Regions from separate parts of the Janthinobacterium lyxosi genome, predicted to be linked through region 1. Evidence: predicted binding sites of a transcription regulator. Region 1 holds the regulator's gene; each other region holds the start of a gene.
The links. Region 1 encodes sigma-54, which starts transcription at its own class of promoters, with help from an activator protein. Its sites were predicted from a motif close to TGGCANGNAANCTGCTTT; they were not measured.
Positions count from the first base shown of each region.

Region 2: ACQ4WP_RS07035 (urease accessory protein UreD) is a predicted target of sigma-54. The motif match lies at 1,918-1,935, and genes of this name have one in related genera.
Region 3: ACQ4WP_RS09905 (TorF family putative porin) is a predicted target of sigma-54. The motif match lies at 1,872-1,889, and genes of this name have one in related genera.
Region 4: ACQ4WP_RS15700 (circularly permuted type 2 ATP-grasp protein) is a predicted target of sigma-54. The motif match lies at 1,493-1,510, and genes of this name have one in related genera.

Region 1 is NZ_JBNYXM010000023.1:53,312-57,528, forward strand. Features, by position in the region: gene ACQ4WP_RS21465 (enoyl-CoA hydratase/isomerase family protein) at 1-198, opposite strand, end outside; gene hpf (ribosome hibernation-promoting factor, HPF/YfiA family) at 455-814, opposite strand; gene ACQ4WP_RS21475 (RNA polymerase factor sigma-54) at 884-2,365, opposite strand; gene lptB (LPS export ABC transporter ATP-binding protein) at 2,370-3,125, opposite strand; gene lptA (lipopolysaccharide transport periplasmic protein LptA) at 3,125-3,706, opposite strand; gene lptC (LPS export ABC transporter periplasmic protein LptC) at 3,732-4,217, opposite strand, start outside.
Region 2 is NZ_JBNYXM010000005.1:189,584-193,800, reverse strand. Features, by position in the region: gene ureC (urease subunit alpha) at 1-344, opposite strand, end outside; gene ACQ4WP_RS07045 (urease subunit beta) at 346-675, opposite strand; gene ACQ4WP_RS07040 (urease subunit gamma) at 706-1,008, opposite strand; gene ACQ4WP_RS07035 (urease accessory protein UreD) at 1,021-1,887, opposite strand; gene ACQ4WP_RS07030 (EAL domain-containing response regulator) at 2,047-4,217, opposite strand, start outside.
Region 3 is NZ_JBNYXM010000007.1:269,437-273,653, forward strand. Features, by position in the region: gene ACQ4WP_RS09895 (ammonium transporter) at 1-662, opposite strand, end outside; gene ACQ4WP_RS09900 (P-II family nitrogen regulator) at 674-1,012, opposite strand; gene ACQ4WP_RS09905 (TorF family putative porin) at 1,024-1,791, opposite strand; gene ACQ4WP_RS09910 (accessory factor UbiK family protein) at 2,061-2,309, shown strand; gene ACQ4WP_RS09915 (YifB family Mg chelatase-like AAA ATPase) at 2,421-3,941, shown strand; gene ACQ4WP_RS09920 (hypothetical protein) at 4,006-4,217, shown strand, end outside.
Region 4 is NZ_JBNYXM010000013.1:43,446-47,662, forward strand. Features, by position in the region: gene ACQ4WP_RS15690 (hypothetical protein) at 1-190, shown strand, start outside; gene ACQ4WP_RS15695 (sensor histidine kinase) at 260-1,417, shown strand; gene ACQ4WP_RS15700 (circularly permuted type 2 ATP-grasp protein) at 1,546-3,000, shown strand; gene ACQ4WP_RS15705 (alpha-E domain-containing protein) at 2,994-3,947, shown strand; gene ACQ4WP_RS15710 (transglutaminase family protein) at 3,947-4,217, shown strand, end outside.

The DNA of each region.
Region 1 (4,217 bases):
GTCGCCACCGGCGCACAAGGCTTTCTCGCTGCTGGAGCGGATGACCACGGCGTCCACCTGCGGATCGGCGCGCCAGGCCAGCAGGGCCGTGCTCAGGGCACGCACCATCTCCAGCGACAGGGAATTCAAGGCTTTCGGGCGGTCGAGAACGATGTGGCCCGTACGGTTGCGGATGGAGGTCTGGACGAAGTCGCTCATGGCAAAATGAAAAGAAGTGAGAGTGGCCACATTCTAGCGCCTGCGAGGGAACATTGCGTTCGACAGGTTCGGGCGCAAAAAAGGGCGCAAGGTGCGCCCCTAGTTGATCACAACCGGTTCAAAGTCGCAGGCCGTGGAACACGTGGAAAAACCGTAGCGAGCGGATGTGAGTTGTGGCTGAGAAGCGGAGCTGTGCGTATGCACAGTGAGCATCGGAGGCCGCAAATCGCGACGCGCAGCAGGTTTTTTGGTGTTCTTAGGCGGCGGCGAATTCTTCGTCCGAGTTGTCTGGCAGATGCTTGATCGCCTCTTTACCGTGCCCTTGCACTTTGGTTTTGTATTTCATCACTTGCCTGTCCAGCTTGTCGATCAGGGTATCGATCGCGGCATACAAGTCTTGCGCCAGGCTTTCCACGTAGACAGTTTTACCACTCAGACGCAGGTTGACTTCGGCCTTTTGACGTTTTTCTTTCTCTTTGAGGTTATCCACGGTCAGAATCACGGCAATATCGATGACTTGATCGAAATGACGTTTCACGCGCTCCAGCTTCGTTTGTACATATTCACGGATGGCTGGTGTGACTTCGAGATGATGTCCGCTGATGGTGAGATTCATACACACTCCTAAAGATGATCGGGTTCGTGCGGTCCATCCTATCCGGCCCGCAGAGGAACCGAAAAAAACTTACAAACACTTACGCAGGCTCACTGGCGGAATTTTCAACGCTTCCCGGTATTTGGCAACAGTACGTCGCGCAATCACCATGCCTTGTTCCCCCAGCATGTCCGCAATCTTACTGTCGGATAAAGGATTTTTAGGGTCTTCTGCTCCTGTCAGTTGCACGATCAATGCCCGTATCGCCGTCGATGACGCTTCGCCCCCCGCTTCGGTGGCGACGTGGCTACCAAAGAAATATTTCAACTCAAACATGCCATGCGGGGTCAGCATGTACTTTTGGGTTGTTACCCGCGAGATAGTACTCTCGTGTAAACCCAGTGTATCAGCTATTTCACGGAGCACAAGGGGGCGCATGGCAACGGCCCCATGCGAGAAAAAGTTCTTTTGTCTTTCTACTATCGCCTGCGCCACGCGCAAGATCGTGTCAAAGCGCTGGCGCATATTCTTGATCAGCCACTTGGCTTCCTGCAACTGTGCGCCCATGGCGCCCTCGCCCTTGCCCTGCTTGAGCAAGTTGGCGTACATGGCGTTCACGCGCAGGCGCGGCATGACGTCGTTGTTCAGGGTGACTTGCCAGCCATTGCGCGCGCGCTTGACGACGACGTCGGGCACCACGTAATCGGACACATCCGAGGCGAAGACGGCACCCGGATGCGGATTGCACTGGCGAATCACCGTCTGCGCTTCGCGCAAGTCCTCATCGTCGCAATCGAGGGCTTTTTTCAGCTTGTTGAAATCGCGCTGGGCAAACCAGGCCAGGTGCTTTTCCACGATGACGAGGGCCATGCGCCGCGTCACCATGGCGATGTGCGGCAAACGCTTGATTTGCAGCGCCAGGCATTCGGACGCATTGCGCGCGCCCACGCCGGGCGGATCGAAACTTTGCAGCAGCGACAAGGCCGTGCGCATCTCGTCGGCGTCGATTTCCAGCTCTTGCGGCAGGCGTGCCAGGATGTCGTCGAGCGACTCTTCCAGGTAGCCGTTGTCATCGAGTGCGTCGATGATCAGCTCGACCAGCGCGCGGTCGCGCAATTCGAGCACCGTCACGCGCATCTGCTCCATCAAGTGTTCGCGCAGGGTGCAGTGATGGGCTTCGAGTTGCGGGCGGGAATCTTCGTCGTCGGGCGCCTTGCCCCGGCTCGCCTCGCTCCAGTCGCTGTCGCCGCCCTCCGCTGCAGCCGGGCTGTCGCCGGCGGCCTCTCCGTCAAAGGTTTCCGCTTCGGCCGGCGCTGCAGGCGCCTCCTGGCCTGGCGGCTGGGGCGGTGCTTCGGCCGGCGCAGCCGTGGAACTCAAGGCGCCATCGGACAGCAGGCGCAGCGAACGGTCGAGCGGATCGTCGAGGCGTTCGAGCAAGGGATTGTCCGTCAGCAATTGCTCTAGCTCCTGGTGCAATTCCAGGGTAGACAATTGCAACAGGCGTATCGATTGCTGCAACTGCGGCGTCAGTGCCAGGTGCTGCGAAGTGCGCAGCTGCAATGATTGTTTCATTGGCTCACATGCGGAAGTGTTCGCCCAGATAGACCCGGCGTACCGACTCGTTCGCGATGATGTCGTCGGGGCGTCCCGACGCCAGCACCGAGCCCTGGTTGATGATGTAGGCACGGTCGCAGATACCCAGCGTCTCGCGCACATTATGATCGGTGATCAGGACACCGATATTGCGCTCCTTCAAGAAGCGCACGATGCGCTGGATCTCGATCACGGCGATGGGGTCGACACCGGCGAATGGCTCGTCGAGCAGCACGAAACGCGGGTCGGTGGCCAGCGCGCGGGCGATCTCCACGCGGCGGCGCTCGCCGCCCGACAGGGACAGCGCCTGGTTCTCGCGCAACTTTTCAATCTGCAAGTCGGCCAGCAATTTATCCAGGCGCTCCTCGATCTCGGCCTTCTTCAGGGGACGGCCTTCGACGGTCTGGATTTCCAGCACGGCGCGGATATTGTCTTCCACCGTCAGCTTGCGAAACACGGACGCTTCCTGCGGCAGATACGACAGGCCCATCTGCGCGCGGCGGTGGATCGGCAGGCGGGAAATGTCCACGCCGCTGATATCGATGCTGCCGCCGTCGGACGGCACCAGGCCGACGATCATGTAGAACGAGGTGGTCTTGCCGGCGCCGTTCGGACCCAATAGCCCGACCACTTCGCCGCATTCGACTTGCAGCGAGACATCATGCACGACTTGCCGCTTGCCATAGGTTTTTTGCAGCCCGCGAACGATCAGGGTGCTGCCGCAACGTGTATTGTCCATTATTTCTTTCCTGGCGCGGGCGTGGCCGGCGCTTTCTCCGCCGCCGGTGCCTTGGGCTTCGGCTGGATCACCATGCGCACGCTGCCGCCATCCGGGGTGCTGGTGCCGCTATTCGAATTTTCCATCGCAAATTCTTCCTTGCGGCTGTCATACGAGATGAAGGCGCCATTGGCCACGTCAGTCACTTTTGTGCCTTCCAGGCGCGTCAGCTTGGCCCTGGAAAACAGTTTCACCACTTCCGTCTTGTTGTCGTATTCCACGCGCTCCGCTTCGCCTTCGACCCACAGGTCGCCCGCGCCATCGCGCTTCTGGCGGAAGGTGGCCAGTTTGCCGGGATCGGCCCAGAAGGTAATGAACTGGTAGCCTTGCGGGTCTTCCGTGATCAGGGCCCGGCCCGCCTTCATGGTCAAGGTACCCTTGACCAGCACGACGTCGCCCGTCAGGGTACGCACCTGCTTGATGTCGTCGACATGGCCGCTACGTGCCGTGATGACAGCTTCCTTCTCGGAATCGGCCTTCTCGGCATGCGCCACGCCCATCATGGCCAGAGAAAATACGGTCAACAGCAAGATGTTCTTCATAGTATGGTTTCCTTGTTTCATTCTGTCATTTTGCCGCCGCGGCCGGGCGCGGTTTCGGCGGGAGGACCATGCGCAGCGCATTCTGCACTTCCACCACGCCGGTAGCGTTATTCGCCTTCATGCCGATGCCATTGATGCGCGAGGCGCCCGTCAGGATATCGACAGGCACGTCCGTTTCCATTCTTTCCTCATCCGGAAACACCGTCAGCGCTTCCGTCTTGACTGTCAGGTTCTGCGCCTTCGGACTGGCCACCCGGTCGATCACGACCTTGCGGCGCAGTTGCAGCCGGGTATTGTCCTGATCGATATGCGCCAGCTCCGCATTCATGTTCATCGGCGGCATGCCGGGCGTGAGCTTGCGCACGAAAGGCTGGTCGATATCGGATGAATCATCCAGCGGATAATGCGTGAGCTTGGTGCCCGACACGATATAGCTGGGCTTGCCCGTCAAGTCCATGCGCACCAGGCTGAAATTGGTGATGAAATAGTCTGGCTCATCCAGATGCTTGCT
Region 2 (4,217 bases), on a different contig from region 1:
GCGCCGCCGATGGGCAAGGTCACACCGGGCTGGATGTCCGGGTTGCCCGCCTTGCCGATGCCGAAGATCAAGCCATTTTTCAAGCCGATATCGGCTTTCACGATGCCCCAGTGGTCGAGGATGACGGCATTCGTGATGACGGTATCCATCACCTCGGCCGCGCAGCGCTGCGACTGGCCCATGCCGTCGCGGATCACCTTGCCGCCGCCGAATTTCACTTCTTCGCCGTAGATGGCGTAGTCATGCTCGATCTCGATGAACAGTTCCGTGTCGGCCAGGCGGATGCGGTCGCCCTTGGTGGGACCGAACATCTCGGCATACGCGCTGCGGGGAATGCTGGCCATCTCAATCCTTTCCTGGTGGAGTGTCTTGCAGTGCGCCCATCACTTCGCCATTGAAGCCGTAAACCTTGCGTTCGCCCGCCAGCGCCACCAGCTCCACCGTGCGCTGCTGGCCCGGCTCGAAGCGCACGGCGGTGCCGGCCGTGATATTCAAACGCATGCCGTAGGCGCGCCAGCGCTCGAAAGCCAGCGCCGGATTGACTTCAAAAAAGTGGAAGTGCGAGCCGACCTGTATCGGCCGGTCGCCCCGGTTGGCCACCACCACGGTGGCCGTGGCGCGTCCCGCATTGAGGCTGATTTCGCCTTCTTCCAATTTGTATTCGCCTGGGGTCATGAGGAGCTCCTGTAAATGTCGCTTACATGGTTACGGTATCGGGTGGTGCACGGTCACCAGCTTGCTGCCATCAGGGAAAGTCGCTTCCACCTGGATGTCGGGGATCATCTCGGCGATGCCGTCCATGACGTCGGCACGCGCGAGTATTTTCGTCCCGTCCGACATCAGCTGCGCCACCGACTTGCCATCGCGCGCGCCTTCCATGATGGCGGCGCTGATCAAGGCCACCGCTTCCGGATAATTCAATTTCAAGCCGCGCGCCAGGCGCCGTTCGGCCAGCAGCGCGGCCGTAAAAATGAGCAGCTTGTCTTTTTCGCGGGGAGTCAGGTCCATGTCTTTCCTTGTTCAAGTGTTCCAGCTGCGGGGCACGACGGCGTCGCGCCCCAGCATGGCGGGGCGCAGCAGCTGCCAGGCGGCCAGCATGATCGTGCGCGCCGCCTCGCTATCGCCGCACAGCAGGCGCACCACCATCAGCGATTTCATCTGCGTGGCGCCAAACACGGCACCGGCAGGCACAGTGATCTCGCGCAAGGCGGCCAGCACGGCGGGAGAAATAGGCGTGCCGACGGCGATCAGGGTGGCGCATACCGTGTGGCCGGCCAGGCCCAGGGGACTGGCCATCAGCGCGCCGCCGGCGGCCAGCACGCCCTGCTCCCACCACAGCAGCTTGCCGCCGCGGCGGATCTGCACCTGCTGGGCGATGCTGCCCTTATTAAAAATTTCGCCAGAGGCGCTGCGGCCCAGGCAGACGATGTCGCAGCCGATGTAGCTGGCGTCCGCCGCCAGTTCCACTTCATGGCGCAGGCGCACGCAAGCCTGATTGAAAAAGATACTCTCCTGTGGCAGCCACTCGATGGCAGCGCCGCTGCCCGCTCGCAGCACGATATGCTGGCCCGAGACGTGGCCATTCGCGCGGTACCACTTGGCCGCGCCCGGCGACGTGAGAAACGCATGCGCGCCTTCGCCCACCGTGACATCGACGGCCAGCTGATCGCCGCCCACCACGCCGCCGGGCGGATGGATGATGATGGCGTGGCAGACGGTATCGCCTTCCGGATACAGGGGCTTTTGCACGCGCAAAGGGCCGCTATGCATGCGCTCGACGAGGCGGCTGACGCCATCGTGCCAGGCAAAGCCCAGGCGCAAATGCGCCTGCCAGGCGCTGTGCGCGCTGGCGTCATTCGATGTAGCTGGACGGGTGCTGTCTGGCATGCGGGGCAATCGCGTAAATAAGCGACTACCTAAGCAGGATATGTGCCAGCGTCAGGGGAAGGAATAGTGAGCATTGCGCACCACGCTGCAGCGAACGCACCGGCATGGTGCATCGGCCGCACCGCAGCGCTTAGAACCAGCCCCTTAAAGGGCTGGCTCTTACGCCACGACCAAGGTGCGCCGTTCGCGCAGCAAGGCCGTGAATGGTGCGGCGGCCAGGGGTCGGCTGAAATAATAGCCCTGCATTTCATCGCAGCCGTGCTCCGTCAGGAAGTCGACCTGTTCACGCGTTTCCACGCCTTCGGCGATGACGCGCATGTCGAGGTTGTGCGCCAGCGAGATGACGGAACGGGCGATGGCCGCGTCGCTGCTGCTGGTGGTGACGTCGTCGACAAAGGATTTGTCAATTTTCAGCACGTCGATGGGAAAGCGCTTCAGGTAACCCAGGCTGGAATAGCCGGTGCCAAAGTCGTCGAGGGAAATGCCAACGCCGATATCCTTCAGGCGCGTCAGGGCCGCCACCGCCTTGTCCGGGTCGCCCATCACCGTGCTTTCCGTGATCTCGATACCCAGGCAGGCGGGCGCGATGCCGTATTTGCGCAAGGTCGCCTCGACGAAAGGCACCGTGCGGTCCTGCGCGAACTGTTTACCGGACAGGTTGACGGCCACCTTGATGCTGCCCAGGCCCGCGTCGTGCCAGGCGCGGATCTGCGCGCAGACGCTTTCGAGCACCCATTCGCCGATGGCCGTGATCGAGCCGTATTCCTCGGCCAGCGCGATGAAGAGGCCGGGCGGCACCTTGCCCAGCACCGGGTTATCCCAGCGCAGCAAGGCTTCCGCGCCCAGCAAGGCGCCCGTGCGCAAACACATCTGCGGCTGGTAATGCACGGCGAATTCATCGCGGCCGATGGCGCCGCGCAACTGCTGCTGCATGGCCAGGCGGGCGCGGATATCGCTGCCCATGCGCTCCGTGAAGAAGGCGTAATGGTCGCGCCCCATTTCCTTGGCGCGCACCAGGGCCGTGTCGGCGTGGCGCAGCACGTCGTCGAGGCTATCGCCGTCGGCCGGGCACATGGCGATGCCGATGCTGGTGGTCAGCGCCAGGCGCTCGCCATCGACGCTGAGCTCTTCGCGCAAGCCGGCAAGGATGGTTTGCGCCAGCGCAAGCGTGCGCCCCAACAGGGCATCGTCCTGCAGCAGGATCTGGAATTCGTCGCCGCCCTGGCGCACCACGGTGTCGCCCTCGCGCACGCAGCCGGAGAGGAAACGCGCCACCACTTGCAGCGCCTTGTCGCCCACGGCCTGGCCGTGCGAATCGTTGATATTCTTGAAGCGGTCCAGGTCCAGGCACATCAGCACCACTTGCTGGCTGTCGCGCAGGGCGTTCGCGCGCGCCTGTTCAAAGCGCTCGCGCAGCAGCACACGGTTCGGCAAACCCGTCAGCGCGTCGTGGTAGGAGAGGAAGTCGATCAGATGCTGCTCGGCCTTGCGCTCGCTGATATCGAGGAAGACGCCCACGTAGTTGACGACGGCGCCGTCCGGACCATGCACGGTGGAGACACTGAGCAAACAGGGATAGGTGTCGCCGCTCTTGCGCCGCGTTTGCACCTCGCCCGACCAGCAGCCGCTGCTGCGCAAGCCCTGGCGCATGGCCAGCAGCACCGCTTCGCCCGTGTATTCGGCGTGCAGGCGCATGATATCGGTGCCCACCACTTCCTGCGCCGCATAGCCTGTGATGCGTGTAAAAGCGGGATTGGCGGTGACGATGACGCCGGCCGGATCCGTGATCAAAATGGCGTCCTGGGTGGCTTCGAAGACCTGGCCGGACAGGCGCAGCAATTCTTCATTGGCGCGGCGGATCTGCACTTCGCGCGCCAGGGTGCTGGCCACCTGCTCCAGTTCGGCCGTGCGTTCGGCCACGCGCCGTTCCAGGTTGGCGCGCTCCTGCGCCAGCTGCAGCTGTGCCCGCGCCAGGCGCACGTGCGCATCGGTGCGGGCCAGGATTTCCTCGGCCTGGAAGGGCTTGGCGATGAAATCGACGGCGCCCAGCGCAAAGCCGCGCACCTTGTCGTCCGTATCGTACTGGGCCGACAGGAAGATCACCGGCACCTGGCGCAAGGACGGTATCTCCTTCAGGCGGCGGCAGACTTCAAAGCCGTCGAGGCCCGGCATGCGCACGTCGAGCAGGATCAGCTCCGGCGGGCGCGCCTGGGCCGTCCACAAGGCAAGCTCACCGTTCGGCGCCTGGCGCACCGCATAGCCGGCGCCGCTCAGCAAATCGCTCAACAACTTCAGCGAAGCCGGCGTATCTTCAACGATCAGTACTTCGC
Region 3 (4,217 bases), on a different contig from region 1:
AGGTAGGCGAACGTGAACCACAGCACGACAAAGGCCAGCACGGCGGAAAACTTGGCGCGCTCGGCAAAGGCGCCGACGATCAGTGCGCACGTGATGGCGGCAAACGTGCCCTGGAAAGCGACAAACACGAACTCGGGAATGACGACGCCCTTGCTGAAGGTGGCAGTGGCGGCAAACGTGCCCTTGGCCGTATCCCAGATACCGTTCAGGAACAAGCGGTCGAAGCCACCGAAGAAGGCGGTTTTTTCCGTGAAGGCGATCGAGTAGCCATAAATACACCACAGTACGATGACCAACGCGAACACCATGAACACTTGCATCAGCACCGACAGCATGTTCTTCGAGCGCACCAGGCCGCCGTAGAACAGGGCCAGGCCGGGGATGGTCATCAAAATCACCAGCAAGGTGCTGATCATCATGAAACTGGTGTCGCCCTTGTTGGCGACGGGCGCGGCGGCTGGCGCGGCAGCGGCCGGGGCCGGAGCAGCAGCAGCAGCAGCAGCTGGCGCGGCGTCGGGAACCGGCGTTACGGCGGGGGCGGCGACGGCAGTAGTCGTAGCCGCTTCCGTCTTGACGGGGGCATCGGCAAAGCTCGGCGCGGCGATGCCAAACGCACACAGGCAGGCTATCCCGGCGAGCAATTTTGTTATATTTTTATGCATCAATATTCCCCTTAGAGCGCTTCGTTGCCGGTTTCACCGGTACGGATGCGGATGACCTGTTCCAGGTTGTAGACGAAAATCTTGCCATCACCGATTTTACCGGTGCGCGCGGCGCCTTCGATCGCTTCGATGGCCTGGTCGACAATGGCGTCATCGACGGCCGCTTCAATCTTGGTCTTTGGCAAGAAATCGACGACATACTCAGCGCCACGGTAGAGTTCCGTGTGACCTTTCTGGCGGCCGAAACCTTTCACTTCGGTGACGGTAATGCCTTGCACATTGATAGCCGACAAAGCTTCGCGTACTTCGTCCAGTTTGAACGGTTTAATGATTGCTGTAATCATTTTCATGGCAGTCTCGCTTAAAAGGTTTTGGACACGGTCAGCACGAGACCGGATTTCGCCAGGTTCTTGCCATTCGGTGCCAGCGACGTGATGTTGGCTTTGACTGCCGCCAGGGAAACGGTTGCCATGCCAAAGTCCTTGGTCACGCCAATCTTGTAATCGCTATAGCTGAGGGCATCGTTGTGCTCAACCTTCTGACGCCCCGCATGCAGGTTCAGCATGTAGCCATCATGCACTTCCACGTTGGCACCCACGTCGAGGTAGCCGCTGTTCTTGCTGTCGGCAACACCGAACAAATTGGTGGTCGAATGCGAGTACTTGATATACATCGGGCCGTAGCCGAGCTGGCCGTACAGCTCGAAAGTGTTGGCATTGGTGCTCAGTCCATTCGAGGGATAGAAATAGTACAGGCCACCCACGTCATAGGTAAAATCCTTGCTGATCTCGCCCCGCTTGCCGCCGTAGATATCCCATTCCAGGTTGGTATCGCCGCCGCCATCCTTGATCCATTTGATGCTCGACAACCAGGTGCCGACATACAGGCCCGTTGGGTTATGGGTATAGTCGGCACCGCCGCTGATGGCCGGGTCAAGACGGCTTTGCGACACGCCGCGGTAACGGTAGTCGCTGGTCAGCGCCACGTTGTAGCTCACCACGTTATCAGGTACGACTTCGGCCGCAGCAGGCACTGCCACTGCATCCTGGGCCATGGCGCTGCCGCACACGGCGGTCATGGCCAGCGTCAACGCTGCTACTAAAGTCATGTTCTTGGACAGATTCTTCATGGCGATTCCCTTTTATTGAACTTTTAAAGCGGTTGAGGTTTAGAATCTTGGCTGGAGATCACAAAGCGTTCATCACTTCTTTAGCAGAATACGTGCCAGCTCTCTTGCCACCTTGACAGGTGCATTTCCGTCCATACATACCCAGCAAGCCGCCAGGAATGCGGAGACGGACTGCTGAAGCACAATGAAGCGCCCAGTTTCGCACCAGATTAACGCCGCTGTGCACCGCAATGGTGCGATGCACAGGCCGCACCATAAAAGGACTGACCATGGACATGAATACCTTCTTTAACGACTTGCAAGGCAAGATCCATCAAGCCATCGAAAACTCGCCTGCCAAGGATATCGAGAAAAACGTGAAATCGATGATGACCCAGGGCTTTGCCCGCCTCGATCTCGTCACGCGCGAGGAATTCGATATCCAGGCACAAGTGCTGGCCAAGACCCGCGCCAAGCTGGACGCACTGGAACTGCGCCTGATCGAACTGGAAACGCGCCTGAACGAACCAAAGGCATAAAGTACCGCCTGCAAGGTCGCGTTATAGACGGCATTGCTGGCATACCTCAAGCCTGACAGCGTTGCAAGCGCTAGACTGATCCTGACCGCGCTCGCGCCACAGGGGAGTCTGATGAGTTTGGCCGTCCTGAAAAGCCGCGCCCTGGCCGGCATGGAGGCACCCGAGGTAAGTGTCGAAGTCCACCTTGCCAATGGCTTGCCCGCCTTTACCATTGTCGGCCTGCCGGATACGGAAGTGAAGGAATCGCGCGACCGCGTCCGCGCCGCGCTGCAAAACTGCGGCTTTGAGATGCCGGCGCGGCGCATTACGGCCAATCTGGCGCCTGCGGACCTGCCCAAGGAATCGGGCCGCTTCGACTTGCCCATCGCGCTGGGCATCCTGGCCGCCTCCGGCCAGTTGCCGGACAAGCAGTTACACCACTACGAATTCGCTGGCGAACTGTCGCTTTCGGGCCAGCTACGCCCCATCCGTGGTGCGCTGGCCATGACCTTAGCCATGCAGCGCAGCCAATCGGGCGCGCCGCGCGCCTTCATCCTGCCGCAAGCGAACGCGGACGAGGCAGCACTGGTCAGCGATGCCTGCATCTATCCCGCCCACAGCCTGCTCGAGGTCTGCGCGCATTTTGCCGCACCCGCCAGCCAGACCGCCCTGCAGCGCCATCAACCCGTGCTGGCAGCGCTCGCTTTTGCGTATCCCGACTTTGCCGATGTGCAGGGGCAGTTGCAAGCGCGACGCGCACTGGAAGTGGCGGCCGCGGGCGGCCATAACGTCTTGATGGTGGGGCCGCCGGGCGCGGGCAAGACCATGCTGGCCAGCCGCTTTCCCGGCGTGCTGCCGCCCATGAGCGATGAAGAGGCACTGGAATCAGCCGCCGTGCACTCCCTCGTCGGCCACTTCAAGGTGGAACACTGGAAACGTCGTCCCTATCGTGCGCCGCACCAGACGGCGTCCGGTGTGGCCCTGGTGGGCGGCGGCAACCTGCCGCGCCCGGGAGAAATCTCGCTGGCCCACTGCGGCGTGTTGTTTCTCGATGAAATCGCCGAATTCCAGCGCCGGGTACTCGATGTCTTGCGCCAGCCCATGGAATCGGGCGTCATCAGCATTTCGCGCGCGGCCCGCCAGGCCGAATTTCCTGCCCGCTTTCAGTTGATCGCCGCCATGAATCCCTGCCCGTGCGGCTATCTGGGCCACGCTTCCGGCCGTTGCCGCTGCACGCCCGACGCCGTGCTGCGCTATCACAGTCGCCTGTCAGGTCCGCTGCTCGACCGTATCGACCTGCAAATCGAAGTTGCCGCCATGTCACCGGCAGCGCTGGGGCGGCACGCAGGCGCAGGCGAAAGCACGCAGTCCATCGCCACGCGGGTGGCGGCAGCCTATGCCTTGCAGCTGGCACGCCAGGGGAAAGCGAACCAGCGCTTGAGCAACATGGAAATCGAACAGCATTGTCGCCTGGAAACTCATGGTGAACAGCTGCTGCATGGCGCCATGGCGCGCCTGCACTGGTCGGCGCGCACCTACCACCGGGTACTGCGCGTGGCGCGCAGTATCGCCGACCTGGCGGGCAGCCCCACGATCACGCAGCCGCATGTCGCCGAAGCGATCCAGTACCGGCGCGTGCTGCGTGAAATATAAGGCGCCCAGTGAATGCCACGCGTGCGCGATTGCACGTGACTGGCGGCACTGCTACCATCTGCTGATGAAAAAACCATCACTTGCCTTCTTCCTGGCCGCGCTCGCGACAGCTTGCACGCTGTCCGCCTGCAGTCCGAAATTCGACTGGCGCGACTATCGCAGCCCCGACGCACAGTTCACGGCCCTGTTTCCAGGCAAACCGGCCGTGCTGACACGCGAGATCGATCTCGATGGCAAGAAAGTCAGCCTGACCATGACGGCGAGCGAAATCGATGG
Region 4 (4,217 bases), on a different contig from region 1:
CCGGCTGGCCCTGTTGTATATCGCCGCCAGTGTGCGCAAGGGCACGTGGCTGATCCCTGCCTTCCACGCCGTCCTCGATACGGGCTATGCGAACGGTCATGATGATCCACAGAACTTTTCCCTGGGCGAGTGGTCAGCCTCGCTTTCCCGCCTGCAGGTGGCCCTGCGGCAGCCCGATACTGGACAATAATGCCGTTTCCCTGGCGGCGGATTCGGCGCATACTATTGAAAGCATAGCCATTCCTGTCAGGGAGTTCAGGTGAGTATTGCCACGGATCATCAGGCGGATCGCCAGGCAGGCGCGCGCCATTCACTGCAGCGCGCGCAGCGCATCTTTGCCATGCGCGACGCCGTCCTTAGCGTCTGGGAACAGCGTGTGCGTGCCAACGTGCGCGGCGCGGACGAGTTGCTCACGCCCATCCTCACCAATACCCTGCCCGCCTTTTTCGATAACCTGGCCGAGGCGCTGACTCCGGGCCACCCGCGCGAAAACGCCACCAGCAACAGCAACGTTCCTGCCGTGCATGGCAATGAGCGGGCGCGCATGACCAATTACGGGCCGGAACAGGTGATCCAGGAATACCAGATCTTCCGCGACTGCTTTGCAGCCGTTGCGCATGACAGCGGCCTCACCCTGCGCAGCAAAGATTGGCATGTGCTCAACGAATCGATCGACGTGGGCATCCGCGAATCGATACGCGAATTTACCAGCATGCACGAAGGCTTCCGGCGCCGCATCGCGGCCGGCCTGTCGCACGACATGCGCAATCCCCTGGCCGTCATCAGCACCAGTGCCCAGTTGCTGCTCCGGCAGGCGGACCCGGAACGCGTGGTCTTGCTGGCGCACAAGATTGCAGAGTACAGCAAGCGGCTCGACAGCATGATCGAGGAATTGCTCGATAGCCTCAGCTATCACCGGGGCCAGCGGCTGCCGCTGGCCCTGAGCCAGTTCGATGTGCTGTCCGTGGTGCACGCCGTGGCCGGCCAGGTCAACCTGCAGCGGCCCGGAAAATGCCAGGTCAGCGGGCAAGCTGTCATTGGCTGGTGGTGCGAAAATTCGCTGCGGCGCGCGCTGGAAAACCTGCTCGGCAACGCCATCAAGTACGGCGACGACACCCCCGTCAGCGTGCACGTGGAAGCGACTCACGAACGCCTGATCATCAACGTCCACAATAGCGGCCCCGCCATCGCGCCAGAACAGGCCGAACGTATCTTCGACTACCTGCGCCGCGAAAACGACAGCCCCGCGCCAGGCTGGGGCATCGGCTTGCCCTTCGTGCAAAACGTGGCCGAAAGCCACGGCGGCAGCATCGCCGTCGACAGCGCGCCCGAGACGGGTACCAGCTTCATCTTCGACGTGCCCGTCGATTGCCGGCCCTTCGTCCGGCCCGCCGACGTCCCCAAGAGTGACAACTAGCGCACCAAATCGGTGCGAAGAAGGGTGCGACGCCACAATAGTGGTCATATTTACACCTGTTCGCGGCCACCCTGTTGGCACGCTTCCTGCTGAGCTATACGTAGACACGGCTCAAGGGAAATCACAACATGGCAAATTTTTTCAATGAAATGACTGCGGATGAAGTGGGTACGGACAGCAAGGTACGTGAACACTATCGTGAATTTGACAACTGGCTGGCGCAGCAATCCCCCGAGACCATCGCCCGCAAGCGGGCCGAAGCCGATCTGACGTTTCGCCGCGTCGGCATTACCTTCGCCGTGTATGGCGACGATGCCGGCACGGAGCGCCTGATACCGTTCGACACCATCCCGCGCATCATCCCCGCCGCCGAATGGGCGCAGATGCAGACGGGCCTGGTGCAGCGCGTGCAAGCCTTGAACATGTTCATCCATGATATTTATCATGAGCAAAACATCATCAAGGCGGGCATCATCCCCGCCGAGCAAATCTACAAGAACGCGCAATACCGCCCGGAAATGCAGGGCATTGCCGTCGTCTCCGACATTTACGCGCACATCGCCGGTGTCGATATCGTGCGCGCGGGCCAGGGCGAATTTTATGTACTGGAAGACAATTTAAGGGTGCCGTCGGGCGTGTCCTACATGCTGGAAGACCGCAAGATGATGATGCGATTGTTCCCGGAACTGTTCGCCCGCAACCGCATCGCCCCCGTCGACCATTACCCGGACATGCTGCTCGACAACCTGCGCTCCGTCGCGCCCAGGGGCGTGGATGACCCGACTGTCGTCGTCATGACGCCCGGCATGTACAACTCCGCCTACTTCGAGCACGCTTTTTTGGCCCAGCAAATGGGCGTCGAACTGGTCGAAGGCAAGGATTTGTTTGTCAACGACAACTCCGTCTACATGCGCACCACGCGCGGGCCCAAGCGCGTCGATGTGATCTACCGCCGCGTGGACGACGATTTCCTCGATCCGCTGGCCTTCCGCTCCGATTCCTCGCTGGGCGTGCCGGGCCTGTTGTCCGTGTATCGCGCGGGCCGAGTGACTTTGGCGAACGCCATCGGCACGGGCGTGGCCGACGACAAGTCGATCTACCCCTTCGTGCCCGACATGATCAAGTTTTACCTGTCGCAAGAGCCGATACTCAACAACGTACCGACCTACCAATGCCGCAAGAGCGCCGATTTGTCCTACGTGCTGGCGAATTTGCCCAAGTTGGTGGTCAAGGAAGTGCATGGCGCGGGCGGTTACGGCATGCTGGTGGGACCGGCGTCCAGCCTGGCGCAGATCGAGGACTTCCGCCAGCGCCTGCTGGCCAATCCGGGCGGCTACATCGCCCAGCCGACCCTCGCCCTGTCCGCCTGCCCAACGTATGTCGAGGCCGGCATTGCGCCGCGCCATATCGATCTGCGCCCGTTCGTGCTGTCCGGCAAGACGATTTCCATGGTGCCCGGCGGTCTGACGCGCGTGGCGCTGGGCGAAGGCTCGCTGGTGGTCAATTCTTCGCAAGGGGGCGGCACCAAGGATACCTGGGTACTCGAAGCCACATCCGCTTTTGCAGGAGAGAAAACATGCTGAGCCGCACTGCCGATCATTTGTTCTGGATGGCCCGCTACACGGAGCGGGCGGAAAACACGGCGCGCATGCTCGACGTCAACATGCAGACATCGATGCTGCCCCAGTCCGAGCAGGACGCGGAACAGGGCTGGCGCGCCACCCTGGGCATTTCCGAGCTGCAGAGCGCGTACGACCATCAATATGGCCGCGATGGTCAATTTCACACGCGCGACGTGCTCGACTTCATGGTGCGCGACCCGAACAACCCGTCTTCCATCCTGGCCTGCCTGACGGGCGCGCGCGAAAACGCCCGCGCCGTGCGCGGGACGTTGACGACGGAAGTGTGGGAAATCCAGAATGCCACCTGGCTCGACATGCAGAAGCGCCTGACAAGCAATTTGCTGGAAACGGACCCCAGCCAGTTTTTCGAATGGGTCAAGTACCGCTCGCATCTGTCGCGCGGCGTGACTTTGGGCACCATGCTCAAGGATGAAGCCATCCATTTCATCCGCCTGGGCACCTTCCTGGAGCGGGCCGACAACACGGCGCGCATCCTCGACGTGAAGTTCCACGGCGCGCGCGACACGTCGAAAGACATCACGCAGCGCGATTTCTACTACTGGGCGGCCCTGCTGCGCTCCGTTTCCGGCTTTGAAATCTACCGCAAGGTCTACCGCGACGTGATCACCCCGGCGCGGGTGGCGGAATTGCTGATGCTGCGCGGCGACATGCCGCGTTCCTTGCTGGCCTGCATGGATGACGTGGTGGAAAATTTAAAGCATATCCGCAACGATGTGTCCGCCGATACGGAGCGTTTCGCGGGCAAATTGCATGCGGAGCTGAAATTCGGCCATATCGACGACATCATGAAGGCGGGCTTGCACCTGACCCTGACGGAGTTTCTGGAAAACATCTACGACCTGGGCAACCGGGTCAGCCGCGACTTCCTCGTTCCCTTGGCGGCCTGATGCAGCTCACTATCCGCCACGAAACCCATTACGCCTACAGTGCGCCTCTGGCCTACACCATCCAGCAGCTGCACCTGACACCGCGTATCGAGCCGCAGCAGCGGGCCCTGTCCTGGCAAATCAGCACGCCGGGCCAGTGCCACGCCTATACGGATGCCTACGGCAATCTGTCGCACATGCTGACGATCAACGGCAGCCATCACTCCCTGAGCCTGGTGGCGCACGGCGTGGTGGAGACCATTTATCCGCACAAGGGACGGCTGAACCTGA